2 regions of the Burkholderia sp. Bp9016 genome follow, and region 1 is predicted to be linked to the other one. Evidence: riboswitches for the same ligand, from Rfam matches in the RefSeq annotation. Region 1 holds a riboswitch; the other holds the start of a gene.

What was found. A riboswitch is a leader RNA that binds a small molecule or an ion and turns the genes downstream of it on or off. The one in region 1 is predicted to bind cobalamin.
Region 2: it holds a riboswitch for cobalamin, as region 1 does, so the genes downstream of both, DIE13_RS25320 (TonB-dependent receptor domain-containing protein) here and cobW (cobalamin biosynthesis protein CobW) in region 1, are expected to answer to the same signal.

The regions. Positions count from the first base shown of each region.
Region 1 is NZ_QTPY01000002.1:60,633-68,220, reverse strand. It holds gene DIE13_RS02765 (M20 aminoacylase family protein) at 1-370, shown strand, start outside; gene DIE13_RS02760 (cobyrinate a,c-diamide synthase) at 450-1,754, opposite strand; gene cobO (cob(I)yrinic acid a,c-diamide adenosyltransferase) at 1,758-2,360, opposite strand; gene DIE13_RS02750 (cobalamin biosynthesis protein) at 2,395-2,769, opposite strand; gene cobA (uroporphyrinogen-III C-methyltransferase) at 2,769-3,581, opposite strand; cobalamin riboswitch at 3,691-3,927, opposite strand; cobalamin riboswitch at 4,054-4,319, shown strand; gene cobW (cobalamin biosynthesis protein CobW) at 4,652-5,749, shown strand; gene cobN (cobaltochelatase subunit CobN) at 5,756-7,588, shown strand, end outside.
Region 2 is NZ_QTPY01000023.1:83,007-90,594, reverse strand. It holds gene DIE13_RS25340 (collagen-like triple helix repeat-containing protein) at 54-1,181, shown strand; gene DIE13_RS25335 (VOC family protein) at 1,248-1,658, opposite strand; gene DIE13_RS25330 (Lrp/AsnC family transcriptional regulator) at 1,721-2,182, opposite strand; gene DIE13_RS25325 (LysE family translocator) at 2,297-2,935, shown strand; gene DIE13_RS25320 (TonB-dependent receptor domain-containing protein) at 3,033-4,961, opposite strand; cobalamin riboswitch at 5,264-5,458, opposite strand; gene DIE13_RS25315 (AraC family transcriptional regulator) at 5,569-6,612, opposite strand; gene DIE13_RS25310 (hypothetical protein) at 6,782-7,126, shown strand; gene DIE13_RS25305 (Dabb family protein) at 7,116-7,588, shown strand, end outside.

The sequences.
Region 1 (7,588 bases):
TGACCTGCTCGAAACGCGCATCAAGGAAGTCATTCACGCGCAGGCGGCCGTGTTCGGCGCGACCGCGACGATCGACTACCAGCGGCGCTACCCGGTACTCGTCAACGATGCGGAGATGACCGCGTTCGCACGCGGCGTCGCGCGCGAGTGGGTCGGCGAAGCGAACCTGATCGACGGGATGGTGCCGCTCACCGGCAGCGAGGATTTCGCGTTCCTGCTCGAGCAGCGGCCGGGCTGCTACCTGATCATCGGCAACGGCGACGGGGAGGGCGGCTGCATGGTGCACAACCCCGGCTACGACTTCAACGACGCGGCACTGCCGACCGGTGCGTCGTACTGGGTCAGGCTGGCCGAGACGTTCCTGGTGTGACGGATGGCGCGTGAGGTCCGGGGCCGTGCATGCGTGCGCTGGTCCCGGCTGCCCGAGACCAATTGGGACATCGGCCAGGCTAGAACGCGTCCCCGCCGAACAACGCCGCCGCCGCATCCGGATTCGACGGCCAGTACATGTGCATGTACGTCGCGACGATCGCGCCCGCGCGATAAACGGCTTCGCCGCTGCCAGCCTCGCCATCGGGCCGGGCGGCGGTCGCGACCGGCACCAGCGGCGTATCCAGCCGAGAATAATGAAACGTATGACCGCGCATCGGCCCGGTGCACGTATCGAGTCGCTGCATGCCGAGCGCCGCGAACCGGCGCTGCATTGTCGCTTGGCCTGACAGCAGTCCGAGCATCGGCGTCGTGACGCCCTCCACGTCGGTCAGCGATTCGCACAGATACACCATCCCGCCGCATTCCGCGACGATCGGCCGACCGGCCGCCGCGTGCATGCGAATCGTCCGCGCGGTCACGGCATTCGCCGCCAGCGTCGCCGCATGCAGCTCCGGATAGCCGCCCGGCAGGAACAGCGCATCGCAATCGTCGGGCACGGGTTCGTCGGCAAGCGGCGAAAAGAACCGCAACTGCGCGCCGAGCGTATCGAGCAGCGCGAGATTGGCCGGATAGATGAACGAGAACGCCGCATCGCGGGCGATCGCGATTCGCTTGCCGGCGAGCGCGCGCGGCAGCAGAGCGACAACGTCCGGTTCCGCGAACGTGACGGCAGGCGGCAACTCGACAAGCGCGGTGTGCGCGAGCACGTCGGCCGCGCGATCGAGCCGTGCGTCGAGATCGTCGATATCGGCCGGCTGGTGCAGCCCGAGATGCCGCTCCGGCAGCGCGATGCCCGCATCGGCCGGCACGTGCCCGAGCCAGCGCAAGTCGTCGGGCAGCGCCTGCCGCAGCAGTTCCGCGTGGCGCGGCGACCCGACACGGTTCGCCAGCACGCCGTAAAACGGCACCCCGGGCCGGAACCGCGCGAGCCCGAACGCGATCGCCGCGAAGGTTTGCGCCATCGCCTTCGCGGAAATCACCGCGACGACCGGCACGCCGAACGTCGTCGCGAGATCGGCACTGCTCGGCGTGCCGTCGAACAGCCCCATCACGCCTTCGATCAGGATCAGGTCGGCGTCGCGCGCGGCCTCGGCGAGCAGCGCGCGGCATCCGGCTTCACCGACCATTCCGAGGTCCAGCGCATGCACGGGCGCGCCGCTCGCGCGCTCGAGCAGCATCGGATCGAGAAAATCGGGCCCGGTCTTGAACACGCGCACGCGCCGGCCGAGCCGCCGGTGCAGCCGCGCGAGGCCGGCCGTCACCGATGTCTTGCCCTGTCCGGACGCGGGTGCGCTGACGAACAGCGCGGGGCAGGCCGGCATCGGTCAGAACTCCACGCCGCGCTGTGCCTTTACGCCTTGCTCCTTGTACGGATGCTTGACGAGCCGCATTTCGGTGACGAGGTCGGCCGCGTCGATCAGCGCATCGGGCGCATGCCGCCCGGTGACGACGACATGCACCGCATCCGGTCGCGCGGCGAGCGTCGCGAGCACTTCGTCGAGCGGCAGGTATTCGTACTTCAGCACGGTGTTCAGCTCGTCGAGGATCACCATCCGGTATTCGCCGCTTTCGATCATCCGGCGCGCCTCGTCCCAACCCTTGCGGGCGGTCGCGATGTCGGCGTCGCGGTTCTGCGTGTTCCATGTATAGCCGTCGCCCATCGTCACGAAGTCGCACTCCGCGACCGCGCCGAGGAAATCGCGCTCGGACGTGTGCAGCGCGCCCTTGATGAACTGCACGACACCGAGTCGCATGCCGTGGCCGAGCACGCGCACGGCCATGCCGAACGCGGCCGTGCTCTTGCCCTTGCCGTTGCCGGTGTTGACGATCAGCAGGCCCTTCTCGTGCGTGGCGGCGGCCTGCTTCTTTTCATGGCCGGCGCGGCGGCGTTCGGTCATCCGTTGATGGGATTCGGCATCGGTCTTCATCGGGAGTCGTCCTGTCGAAAGCGAAACAAAGGGTTCAGAGCGGGCCGGCGAGTGCAACCGTCACGCCGCCCAGGATGGATTTGGGGCCGAGCAGCCGGCCATGCGGCGCCGCGAGCTGCGCACAGGGTTCGGCCACGCCGGCGACGCCGAAACGCGCAAGCGCGGCCGCCGACGGCACACTCGGCGCCGGTTCGGGACAATGCGCGAGCTGCGCCGCGTCGAATGCGACGAGCGGCCAGCCGCGCCGCGCGCACAGCGTGCGCAGCGCACGCGCGCGGGCCTTGTCGGCGAGCGTCGCGACGACGGCCGGCTCGACGGCCGGGTAACGCGCGAGCGCTGCGCGGATCGCGGCATCGAGTTGTGCGGCCGTCACGCCCGCGCGGAAACCGACGCCGAGCGCGACGCGCATCACGCGCCGCTACCGCCGAGCGCCGCGCGCACCGCCGGGTCGTCGGCAAGCGCCGCGACCCGGCCGATCACGACGATCGCCGGCGAGCCGATACCGGTCGCGCCGACGCGTTCGACCACCGTATCGAGCGTCGCGAGCACGTGCCGCTGCCCGTCACGCGTCGCGTTCTCGATCGCCGCGCACGGCGTGTCGCCGGCCAGCCCGCCGTCGCGCAGCGCGGCCGCGATCGCGTCGAGCCGGCGAATGCCCATGTAGATCACGATCGTCATGCGCGTGGCGGCCAGCGCGCGCCAGTCGGGTTCGTCGGCGCCCGCACCGTGGCCCGTGACGAAGATCACGCCCTGCGCGTCGCCGCGATGCGTGACGGGAATGCCGAGCGCGGCCGGCGCGGCGATGCCGGCCGTGATGCCGTTGACGACTTCGACCGGGAACCCGGCCGCACCGAGTGCGAGCAATTCCTCGCCGCCGCGGCCGAACACGAACGGATCGCCGCCCTTGAGCCGCGCGACGCTGCGGCCCGCGCGCAGGTGCGCGAGCATCGCGGCGACGATCGCGTCCTGCGGCGTCGACGCATGGCCACCGCGCTTGCCGACATGCTCGATGCGCGCGTCGGCGCGCGCGTGGCACAGCACGTCGGGGTTCACGAGATCGTCGACGAGCAGCACGTCGGCCGCGGCGATCGCGCGCACGGCCTTCAGCGTCAGCAGATCGGCATCGCCCGGGCCGGCGCCGACGAGCCATGCGCGGCTCATCGCGGGCGGCACGGCGCGCACCGTGTCGAAGCAGTGGAAAGGGGAAAGCGGGCGGCACATCGGCTGCCGACGGACAGGCAAGACATGATCGATCGAGCGAAGCCCGCGCGAGCGCGGGCGGAATACGCACCCCATCCGTCCCCCGCGGACCGGGCGTTCGGCGAGCATCGGGCTCGCCCCTTGCGTCGGCCGGTATCCGGGCTGGCCGCTTGCCAGGCCGCAGCCTTCCCGCCCGCTGAAGGGCAGTGGCATCGCGGGCGGCCTGGGCGCGCGCGCGGCAAGCGCGGCGCGCGGGCGGCGTACCGTTGCGGGGACAGCACAGGCCGGGCGGACATTCGCCTCCTGTTTCCCGTTTGACTGCATGCGCGCAAATGCGCGTGCGAGCACCGAACGCGGCGCATACGATAGCACAGCGACCGATTCGCGCGAACCCGTCACGCGGGCGCCGGATGCGGCTTCCCGCACGGTGCCGCGGCCGTGCCGAACATCCCGCGGTAGCCCGTTTCGCCTTGACGCTCCCCGCACCGCCGCCTACACTCGCACGCGTTTTGGTGCTCGCGCGCGCTCCTCCGGCGCGCGCAGTTAAACGGGAAACAGGGAGCGTGACTGCGCCGCAGTCGAGCCAACCTGTGCTGCCCCCGCAACGGTAAGCGAACGCGTCGCGCCCAGCGCGATGCAGCGCCGCTTCGCCGCATGCCAGCCGCATGCGGACGACCGCCACTGGATGCCGCGTGCATCCGGGAAGGCGAAGCGGCGTGTTCGTCAGCCCGGATACCGGCCGAAACGTTGGGGTTCAGCGCCGCGGGGAGGCGGCGCATCGTCCACGGCCGCAGCACGCCCGACGCCCGAGCGTTTCCCGCTTTCTTCGCCGATTGGCCCGCCGCGCCTGCGCGCCCGGGCCGGCGCGACGAACGGCAGGCAGCGCGGGAGCAGGGCCCACGACGGCCGTGTTGGCATTCACCATGTCGACCGTTCGCAAGGAAGCGTCATGTCCGATTCGTCGTTCCGTCCGTTCCGCGGCCGTCCGTCCGGACTGCGCCACGACCTTCCCGCGATCCGCCAGCTGACATGCCGCGCCGCATCCGACGCGACGATCCCGGCCTGATTCCATTCTCGACACAGGATCTACCATGTCCCTACGCAAGCTTCCCGTCACGATCGTCACGGGCTTTCTCGGCAGCGGCAAGACCACGCTGATGCGCCACATCCTGCAGCACGCCGAAGGCCGCCGCATCGCGGTGATCGTCAACGAGTTCGGCGAGCTCGGCATCGACGGCGAAATCCTCAAGGGCTGTGGCATCGGCTGCGAGGACGCAGACGGCGCGGACGGCGCTCAGGGCGAGGCGGCGGGCCAGTTGTACGAACTCGCGAACGGCTGCCTGTGCTGCACCGTGCAGGAAGAGTTCTATCCGGTGATGGAGGCGCTCGTCGAGCGCCGCGCCGACATCGACCACGTGCTGATCGAGACCTCGGGCCTCGCGTTGCCGAAGCCGCTCGTGCAGGCGTTCAACTGGCCGACGATCCGCAACAGCTTCACGGTCGACGCGGTCGTGACCGTCGTCGACGGGCCGGCCGCCGCGAGCGGCCAGTTCGCGGCAAACCCGCAGGCCGTCGACGCGCAGCGTCGCGCCGATCCGAATCTCGACCACGAATCGCCGCTGCACGAACTGTTCGCCGACCAGCTGTCGTCGGCCGATCTCGTGATCGTGAACAAGGCCGACCTCGTCGGCGACGCGCAGTTCGCGGAAGTCGAAGCCGCGATCCGCGAAGACATCCCGCCGCAGGTGAAGATCGTGCGCGCGACGCGCGGCGAACTGGATCTCGCGATGCTGCTCGGGCTCGAATCCGCGTCGGAGGCAACCATCCATCTGCGTCACGACCATCACGGCTCGGCCGACGACGGCGACCACGACCACCATCACGACGATTTCGATTCGGTCGTCGTGTCGGGCGATGCGGGTTCGCGCGAAGCGACGATCGCCGCGCTGCAACGTGTCGTCGAGACGCACACGATCTACCGCGCGAAAGGCTTCGCGGCGCTGCCCGGTGCGCCGATGCGGCTCGTGATCCAGGGCGTCGGCCGTCGTTTCGACAGCTATTTCGATCGTCGCTGGCAGGACGGCGAAACGCGCGCGAGCCGCTTCGTGCTGATCGGCGAGGATCTCGACGCGGCCGCGCTGCAACGCGCGTTCGACGCCGCGTGCGCGGCCCGGACGCAACAGGCGTAACGCACGATGCATCTGCTGCGCACCACGCCGGGCGGCTTCGTCGACGATACGCAGGGTGTCGTCCGGATCGACCAGCAGCCGGCCGACATCGTGATCCTGAGTTCGGCCGACACGACGCTGTCGCTGCTGGCGAGCGTCGTGCCGACGATGCCGGCGGGTTTTCCGAGCGTCCGGCTCGCGAACGTCACGTTCCTGCGGCAGCCGGCGTCGGTCGACTTCTATGTCGACGACGTGCTGCGCCACGCGAAGACGGTCGTGATCGACCATCTCGGCGGCGAAGCGTACTGGCCGTACGGAATCGAGCAGGCCGTGACGCTCGCGTCGAAGCAAAGGCAACGGCTCGCGATGTTCTCGGGCGACCTGCAGGAAGACCCGAACCTCGTCGCGAAGAGCACGGTCACGCCGGACCTGTGCCGGCTGTGGTGGCGCTACCTGCGCGAAGGCGGGCTGCACAACGCCGCCGCGCTGCTGCGCAGCATTGCCTTCCATACGCTCGGCTTCGGCGACGAGCCCGAGCCGCCGCGGCCGCTGCCGGCCGCGGCGCTGTATCACCCGGCACGCGACACGGCGAGCATCGACGACTGGCGTACGCGCTGGACGCCCGGCGCGCCCGTCGTCGCGATCCTGTTCTATCGCGCGCACTGGCAGGCCGCGAACACCGCCGTGTTCGACGCGCTCGCCGATGCGCTCGTGCGCGAAGGGCTCAATCCGCTGCCGATCGCGGTCACGTCGCTGAAGGACGCGGTGAGCCGCGAGGTCATCACGCAACTCTGCGACACGCATGACGTCGCGCTCGTATTGAACACCACCGCGTTCGCGGCGGGCGCGATCGACAGCCCCGAACCCGACGTGCTGGCCGGCGACGCTCCCGTGCTGCAGGTGATCCTGTCCGGCGGCAATCGCGACGCGTGGGTGGCCGACAACCAGGGGCTGCATGCGCGCGACATCGCGATGCACATCGCGTTGCCTGAAGTCGACGGGCGCATCGTCACGCGCGCGGTGAGCTTCAAGGGGCTCGCGTATCGTTGCCCGCACACCGAAGTCGACGTCGTGCGCTATCAGCCGGATGCCGAACGGATCGCGTTCGTCGCGGCGCTCGCGCGCGGCTGGTGCCGGCTGCGCACGCTCGACAATGCCGACAAACGCATCGCGCTGATTCTCGCGAACTATCCGCAAAGCGAAGGGCGGATCGGCAACGGCGTCGGGCTCGATACGCCGGCGTCCGCGCTGCGCGTGCTCGCGGCGTTGCGCGAGGCGGGCTACGCGGTGGCCGAATTGCCGGCCGACGGCGACGCGCTGATCGAGCGGCTCACCGAAGGCGTGACCAACGACCCGGCCGTGCACGCACTGCGCCCGGCGTTCCAGAGTCTCGCGCTGGCCGACTACGTCGCGCATTTCGCGCGGCTGCCGGCCGCGGTGCGCGACGCGCTGAACGAACGCTGGGGGCCGCCCGAAGCCGACCCGACGCTGCGGCAGGGGCGCTTCACGATCGCCGGCTGGCGCGCGGGCAACGTGTTCGTCGGCATCCAGCCGTCGCGTTCGCGCGACGAGAACGACTATGCGAGCTACCACGATGCGGACCTCGTGCCCCCGCACGCGTATCTCGCGTTCTATTTCTGGCTGCGCGATGCCTTCGGCATCGACGCGGTCATCCACCTCGGCAAGCACGGCAATCTCGAATGGCTGCCGGGCAAGAGCGTCGCGCTGTCCGACGCGTGCTGGCCCGACCTGACGCTCGGGCCGCTGCCGCATCTGTATCCGTTCATCGTCAACGATCCGGGCGAGGGCAGCCAGGCGAAGCGCCGCGCGCAGGCCGTGATCGTCGATCACCTGATGCCG
Region 2 (7,588 bases), on a different contig from region 1:
GCACGGGTGATGCTTGTCGAATGCATTGATCTGAAAAACCGACGGGGGCATCCATGTATCACCATTTCACCAGAACCGGCGTTGCGCTCGCCGCGATCGCCGCGGCTTGTATGCTGGCCGCGTGCGGCGGCGGCGACATCACCGCGCCGACCGTGGCCGGCAATAACATCGGCACGAGTACGAGCGGAACTAGCGGAACCAGCGGAACTAGCGGAACCAGCGGAACTAGCGGAACCAGCGGGACCAGCGGGACCAGCGGGACCAGCGGGACCAGCGGGACCAGCGGAACGACGAGCGGCGGTTGGGGTACCAGCGGCGCGCCCGGCACGAACGGCATCGTCAGCACGGTTGGCCAGGTCGTGATGGACGCCGGCACCTCGCTCGGCGGAGTGAGTCTGCCGGGTGTCGGCAAGAGCGTGACCGCGGGCCCGGGCGCCACGATCACCGGCGTGGGCTCGATCATCCGCGACTCGGCGAACGCGGTGAGCGCGGGGATCGGCCAGATCGGCATCACGCCGGACCCGGTCGGCAAGACGGTCACCGGGCTCGGCACCGTCGTCAGCTCGACGGGCAATCCCGTCCTGGGCCTTGCCGAGACCGTGAAGGCGCTCGGCGCGGGCCCGCTGTCGCCGCTCGCCCCCATCACGACGCCGGTTGGCGGCCTGCTCGACACGGTAGCCCAGGGGCTGCAGTCCGCGGGCGCTACGGTCGGCTCGACCGTGTCGTCGGGGCCGGTGCAGCAGGCGACCCAGTTGGCCGGGTCGGCGATCACGCCTCTCGTGACGACGGCCGGCAGCCTGACCCAACAGGTCGGCACGGCGACCGGTCTCGGCCAGCCGGTCGCCGGCCTGCTTGGACAGGTCGGCGGGGCGATTACGTCGGCCGGAACCAAGGTGTCGGCCGCCTCGTCGCAGCCGGTCGTCGGCGATCTCGGGCAACTGGTTCGGGCGGTCGGCAATACTGTTACCAACGCCGGCGGCCTCGTGAATCCGAACGGCGCAAACGGCGCCGTGCCGATTTCGGGCCTGGTGACGAGCGTGGTCGGCGGGATACCGGCAACCGTGCACAACGGTCCCGGCACCGGTACGAGTGGCGGGGCAACGTCGGGCGGTACGAGCAATCCGCTCGCGCCGGTCACGTCGCTCGTCGGCGGCTTGCTCGGCGCAGCGGCCGGCAAGTGACGGATCCGCACTGATCGTCAGCGCGCCCGGCCGGCGCGAACGAATCGCCGGCCCGAACACCGCGTGCTAACCCGGTCCGTTGCCGGAATCGCAGTCGGGTTCGGAGAAATTCAATTCGACACCGTTGCCGGCCGGATCGCTGAAAAAGATCTGGAGCTGGCGCGTGAGCGGCACGTATCGGCGCGCGTACTGGACCTGCGCGTTGTCGAGGCGCCGCTCCATGTCGGCGGCGTTCGCGCAGGAAAACGCCATATGGTCGAACGTATTGACGACGTGCGCTGGCCGCACCTCGCCGGGCCGCGTTTCCGACAGGTGGAGAATCGCTTGCGCCCCCGCGTAGAGCCAGTAGCCGTCGCTCTGGAACGGTGGCCGATAGCCGGGTTCGAGGCCCACGACGTTCACGTAGAAATCGCGCAGCGTATCGAGCGTCGCCCGATCGGCGCGCAGGTTGTAATGATCGAGTCCGATGACTGACATGGCAGGTTGTCCGGTTCGTGCAAGGGGGCATTGCACAGCATCGCGTAGCGCGGGGTGTCCTGTCACCCCCGAATCCCTTTGATCGCCGCAGCCGGGCGCGCGAGCCCGCGGGCCGGCAGCGGCGTCGACATCACGATCGACGTGCGGGTTTCGCCGTACAGGTTGATGCGCTCGATCAGCTGTTCGAGGTGCGCCATGCCCGTGGCCACGAACCGCATCACGTAGGAATCCGCGCCGGTCACGTGATGGCACTCGACCACTTCGGGAATCGTCTCCAGCAGCGTCAGGAATTTCGCCTTGGCCGGCTGCGGCACCGTGATGCCGATCAGCGCGCTCACCGCGTAGCCGGCCGCGGCCGGATTGACCCGCGCCGTGTAGCCGTCGATCACCCCGATCGATTCGAGGCGCTTCACGCGTTCGGTCACCGCCGGCACCGACAGATGAACCTGACGTGCCAGCTCCGTGTAGCTGATGCGGCCGTTGGCCTGCAGCAGCGCAAGTATCTTCCAGTCCAGATCGTCCATGGCGGTGGAGTTTTTAAGGTAAAACAGCCATTTTTCCTTAAAAACCGGCTTCAGCGGCGATCGGACTTTCCCTACGATGCCGGTATCCCCCTTGCCTGACACGAGGAGTCGGCCATGCTGTTCATCAAGTCCGTCGTGATCGGCTTGTCGATCGCGGTGCCGGTCGGCCCGATCGGCATGCTGTGCATCCAGCGCAGCCTGACCCGCGGCTTTCGCGCAGGGTTCGCCACCGGCATCGGGGCCGCCTGCGCGGATGCGATCTACGGGCTGCTCGGCGCGCTGGGTGTCGCGGGCATCGCCACGGCGTTCCCGATGCTGACCGTCGCGCTGAAAATCGGCGGCGGCGCGTTCCTCGTGTGGCTGGCGTGGTCCATCGCGCGTCAGCCACCGGCCGTGGCGGCCGTGCAGCGCGACGGGCCGCGTACGACCGTGCTGCGCGACTTCCTGACGACGTTCGGCCTGACGTTGTCGAACCCGATGACGATCGTGTCGTTCATCGGGATTTTCGCGGCGCTTGGGCCGCTGTCGGCGGCTCGGGAAGGCGCGATGCGGATGTCCGTCGCGCCGATGGTCGCCGGCGTGTTCGCTGGGTCGGCGGCGTGGTGGCTGTGTCTGAGCGGTGCGACCGCCGCGTTACGCACGAAGATGTCCGGCGCGTTCATGCACGGGCTGTCGCGTGTGTCGGCCGTCGTGATCGCGGGGTTCGGCGCGATCCAGTTGATTGCGGGCGTGCGCGGCGTCGTGGGGTCGTGAAGGTCGACTGCGGTTCGCTGCGAACGCATTCGATCCATCTGAACGGCTCCGCATCGGCGTCCGTGATCGCGGGCGCCGATGCGTGGGCAGCCGGGCGTCAGAACGTGTAGCTGACCTTGCCGAACGCGGTGCGGCCGAGCGTGTTGTAGCCGTACGCGGTCATGTACTGGCGGTCGAACAGGTTCGACAGCGTCGCCGATACCGTCAGGTGCGCGTTGATCCTGTACGACGCGCGCAGGTTCACCGTCAGGTACGACGGCAGGTAGGTCGTGTTCACCGGGTCGTCGAACGTCGTGCCGCCGTAGTTCAGCGACGCGCCCGTGCTCAGCGCGTGCAGGTGCAGTTCGTCCCACGTGTGGTCGACGCTCACGCTGACCGTCTGGCGCGGCCGGCGGTTGAGCCAGCTGTCGTTGGTCTCGTCCTGCGGGTCCAGCAGGCCGATCGCGATGCTGACCGGCGTGTAGCGGCCAATCGTCCCCTTGTACGACAGGTCAATGCCGCGGATATGCGAGCGGCCGATGTTCATCGGCGAGAACGTCGCGGGGTTGTACGCGATCAGGTTGTGCACCCGCGTGTCGTAGATCGCGGCGGTGAACGTGCCGTACGACGTGTTCGCGTCGAGCGCGGCCTCGATCGAATCGCTGCGCTCCGGGCTCAGGTCCGGATTGCCGTAGCCGGGGTAGTACAGGTCGTTGAAGGCCGGCAGGCGGAACGCGTTGCCGTACGACACCCGCGCCGTGTACACCGGTGTGATCGCCCACGACAGGGCCGCGTTGCCGGTGTTTACCGACTGGCCGGCGATGATTTCATGACGGCCCGCGACGAACATCGTCACGTTGCCGAGCGTTGCCGACTGATGCAGCGAGAACGCGGAGTCGTTGCGCGTCGGTACGCCGTCCGGAATATCGATCGGCAGGAACGCCTGTTCGCGCGTGAAGTCGTAGGCGAGCTTCGTCTCGCCCGACAGCGGCAGGCCGAACAGCTGGAACCCGTGCTCCTGACGGGTCAGCGACGTCGACGAAGTGATGCGCTGCGAGTTGATCTGGTCGGTCGGGATGGTCGGGGCGCTCGCGTACAGGAACTGGCGGTCGTTCGCATAAGCGAACGACTGGTCGAATTGCGTATCGGGCGTGATGTCGAGATGGAATGCGATGCCGGTCGTCAGCTGATGATCGAGCTGGCGGTTCGCATAGCCGGCGTTGTCATAGGACAGGTCGGAGCGGTGATACAGCGCAAACGTCGAGATCGACCAGTTGTCGCGCGCGTAGCCGAGGCGCGCATCGAGGTCCTGCGCGTGATACGGATTGCGGCCGTCCTCGTGGTACGGCAACACGGGCCGCGTCGCGTCGATGCCGGCCGTGTTGTAGTCGTGCAGCCCGAGCGAATACGTGAGGCCGCCCAGTGCCGCGAGCGGGCCGGTCGACGGCACGGTGCCCGACGTGCGCAGCTGCGTGTCGAACGTCTTGTTCGAGCCACCGCCGAACGACACGGTGGTCTGGTTCGGCTGGTTGGCCGCGCGGCGCGTGAACAGTTGCACGACGCCACCCATCGCGTTCGCGCCGAACGACGCGGCGGCCGGCCCCGAAATCACTTCGACGCGCTCGAATGCCTCGGTCGGCAGGTCCGCCCACGGCGCGATGCCGGTGGTCGGCGAGCCGATCCGGATGCCGTCGATGAACACTGCGACCTGGCTGGCCGACGAGCCGCGGATGCTGACCGACGCGGACGAGCCCGGGCCGCCGTTCTGCGAGACGGTGACGCCCGGCAGTGTCGCGAGCGCCTGCGTGATGCTCGGATCGCTCGGCGACAGCCGGTCGAGGTCGGTGCGCGTGAGCACCTGCGTCGATGCATAACGCTGGTCGAACGACTCGGGCAGATGGCGCGTGTCGGTCACGCTGATCGACGGCAGGTCGGCGCCGTCCGTGGTCTGCGGCGGCTGCGGGGTCGCCGTGTCGCCGGCGGCGTGGGCGATCGGGGAGAGCAGCGCCGTGGCGGCGGACGTGGCAAGGAGGTGGCGAAGGTTCATAAGGCAGCGAGCGTGATGGTGTTGCGTACAGCGAGCGTAAGCGGGGCGCGGCGAGTACCGCGTTCGATCTTGTGGGTTTATCGCGAGACCGGACAGCGTGGCCGGTCGTCGCGCAGGACGACGCGGCAGACGTGCGCGGACACGCCGCGCATGCCGGTGGCATGTCGGCGCGACGCTTCCGGCATGGAAGCGGATTCGGGAAGATGGGACATCGGATGGGTCCTGAGGTCGGGCCGTCCATGCAACGAGCGACCGCCAAAGGCGGCGCGTGGCGCATCGGGACACCCCGCCCGGTGCGGCTGCTTGGACCTCGGGTCGATGGCAGGTCTCCTGGCTCGCGGGTCGTCATTCGCGCCGGCCTTCCCGGTTTACCCAGTGGCATGCGGTGGCGCGGATTCGCCGCTTACAGTTGCGGGGGCAGCCGCAGATTCGAGGCGCGGCCTCTCCTGCGTTCCCTTTTGATCCCGTCTCTGGGAACCATCAGCGCGCAAGCGTAATGGCGCGCGCTCCGGCGCGTCAATTGCCGGTGCGAAGGAGGATGCGAAAAAACGTCACTCTCTGCCTTGTTCTTTCAAAATCCTTTCTCCCGGAGCGCGCGAATCGGGCTTCACGTCTGGTGAAACGGCATGTCGGCGGCGACGCAAATGCGCCGGAACCGGCTCGGCGCCACACCCGTCCACCGCACGAACGCGCGCCGGAACGCTTCCTCGCCACCGAAGCCGAGATGCGCGGCAATCCGCGCGATCGGCCAGTCCGACTCGCGCAGGCAGCGCCGCGCGACATCGGCTAGGCATTGCTCGCGCAACACGTGATAGCCGCTGCCTTCGGCCGCCAGCCGCCGCCGTAGCGTGGCGGAGCTGACGCCGAGCCACGTCGCCAGCTCCGCGAGCGCCGGCACCGTCTGCTCGCGCGCGAGCGCCGCGTCGAGAAAGCCGCGTACCTGCTGCGCCCATGACACGACGGCAGGTGCCGCATCGATCAGACGAAACGGAAAGTCGACAAGAAATGCGTCGAGGTCGCCCGGCTGCCGGATCACACGCGCATCGAGCCGCGCTGCGTCGAACGCGAAGCCGTAGGTTTTGCGGCCGACGTCGACCGGTGCATTGAACAGCCCGAGCAGCGGCATCGCGTCGTCGCGGCGCGGATGGCCGAGCCACACTTCGTCAGGCCGCAGCGGCTGCCCGATGAGCCAGCCGAACAGTTGCAGATAGCAGAACAGGCCGGTCAGGTCGACGAGACACGCGGCCGGGCTGCGGGTGCGACGCAGCGAATCCATCCGGAACGTCGCGCGGCCGTCGCGCACCGCGAGCGACAGCATGCCGGCACGCGGTGTCAGCATCTCGCAGAACTCGGCCGCGCAGCGGATCGCATCGGCGAGCGTTGCACAGCTGAGCAGGCAACGACACATCAGGTCGACTTCCTGCTTGCGCATCGGCGGATGACCGTTGCCGCGCGCGACCTGCGCTTCGAGCCGTTCGATCGCGTCTCGGTATAGCGCGACAAAGCCGCCGGGCGTCGCGGCGGCAACCGCGACGGCGGGCAATGTGTGCGGTTGCGCCGACGGCGCGCCGCTGCGCATCAGTTCGTCGAGCAGGCGTGCGCCGAGGCCCGGCAGCACGCGGCCGCGTGCCGGCAATGCGCGCTGTTTCATTTGCCTCCCGATCTGAGCGTTGCGACAGGGGCCGGTGAGCGGACCGATAGGGGCTCGCCGACCGTCGCCACGCAAGAATGCTATCCACGCCGGCCGCTTCCGGCCTCGCCGGAACGGCGTAGGCGGCCGGCATCGCATTCCGCCACGAACCACCCGAGACGACACGCGAATGATCCAGATCGTAGACGAAATCACGCTCGCGCCCGAGCGCATTCCCGACGTGCTTGCACTGCTGCGCGACCGCTATTTACCGGGCCACGCGGCGCGCGGACTGACGGCGGCCGGCCGCTGGGTGTCGCCGCCCGTCGCGGTGCCGGGGCAGTCGAGCACGCTGTGGCTGACATGGCAGGTTGCCGATGCGTCCGCGTACTACCGGATGCGCGCCCTGACCGATGCCGACGTGGTTGCGTTCTGGATCGCCGTCGATGCGCTGTGCGACGCGCGCCGCCGCCACGTGATGACGGACGCCGACGCGCCGCTGCCGGCCCTGACGGAGGTCGACCATGCGGCATGACACGGCGCAGGTATTCGTTTCCGCCACTGCCGACACCGGCGCAACCGAGCGCGCGCTGCGCGATGCGGCGCACGCGCTGCACGGCGCCACCCGTGTGTCGCTCGAGCGCAATCTCGACGGATGCTGGGGCGCGGGCGACTACACGCTCGACGTGCTGCGCGACGGACGAGCAATCGGTCACGCGACGGATTTCACCGCGCTGGCCGGGCTGCCGGGCGTCGTGCGGATCGACGGCGCCGGGTGCCGCGCGATCGGCGGCGGCCTGCGCGAACCGGCGCTGCGCGACGGCGTCTGGCGCACGCTGATGCTGCGCGTGCGGCCACAGGCCGACGACACGCAGGTTGCCGCTCTCGAGCGCGAACTGCTGCGCATGCCCGCGTTCATGCCCGGCATCCGCAACTGGCGGTTGAGCCGGATCGTGACGCCGGGCGCGTGGACGCATGTCTGGCAACAGGAATTCGC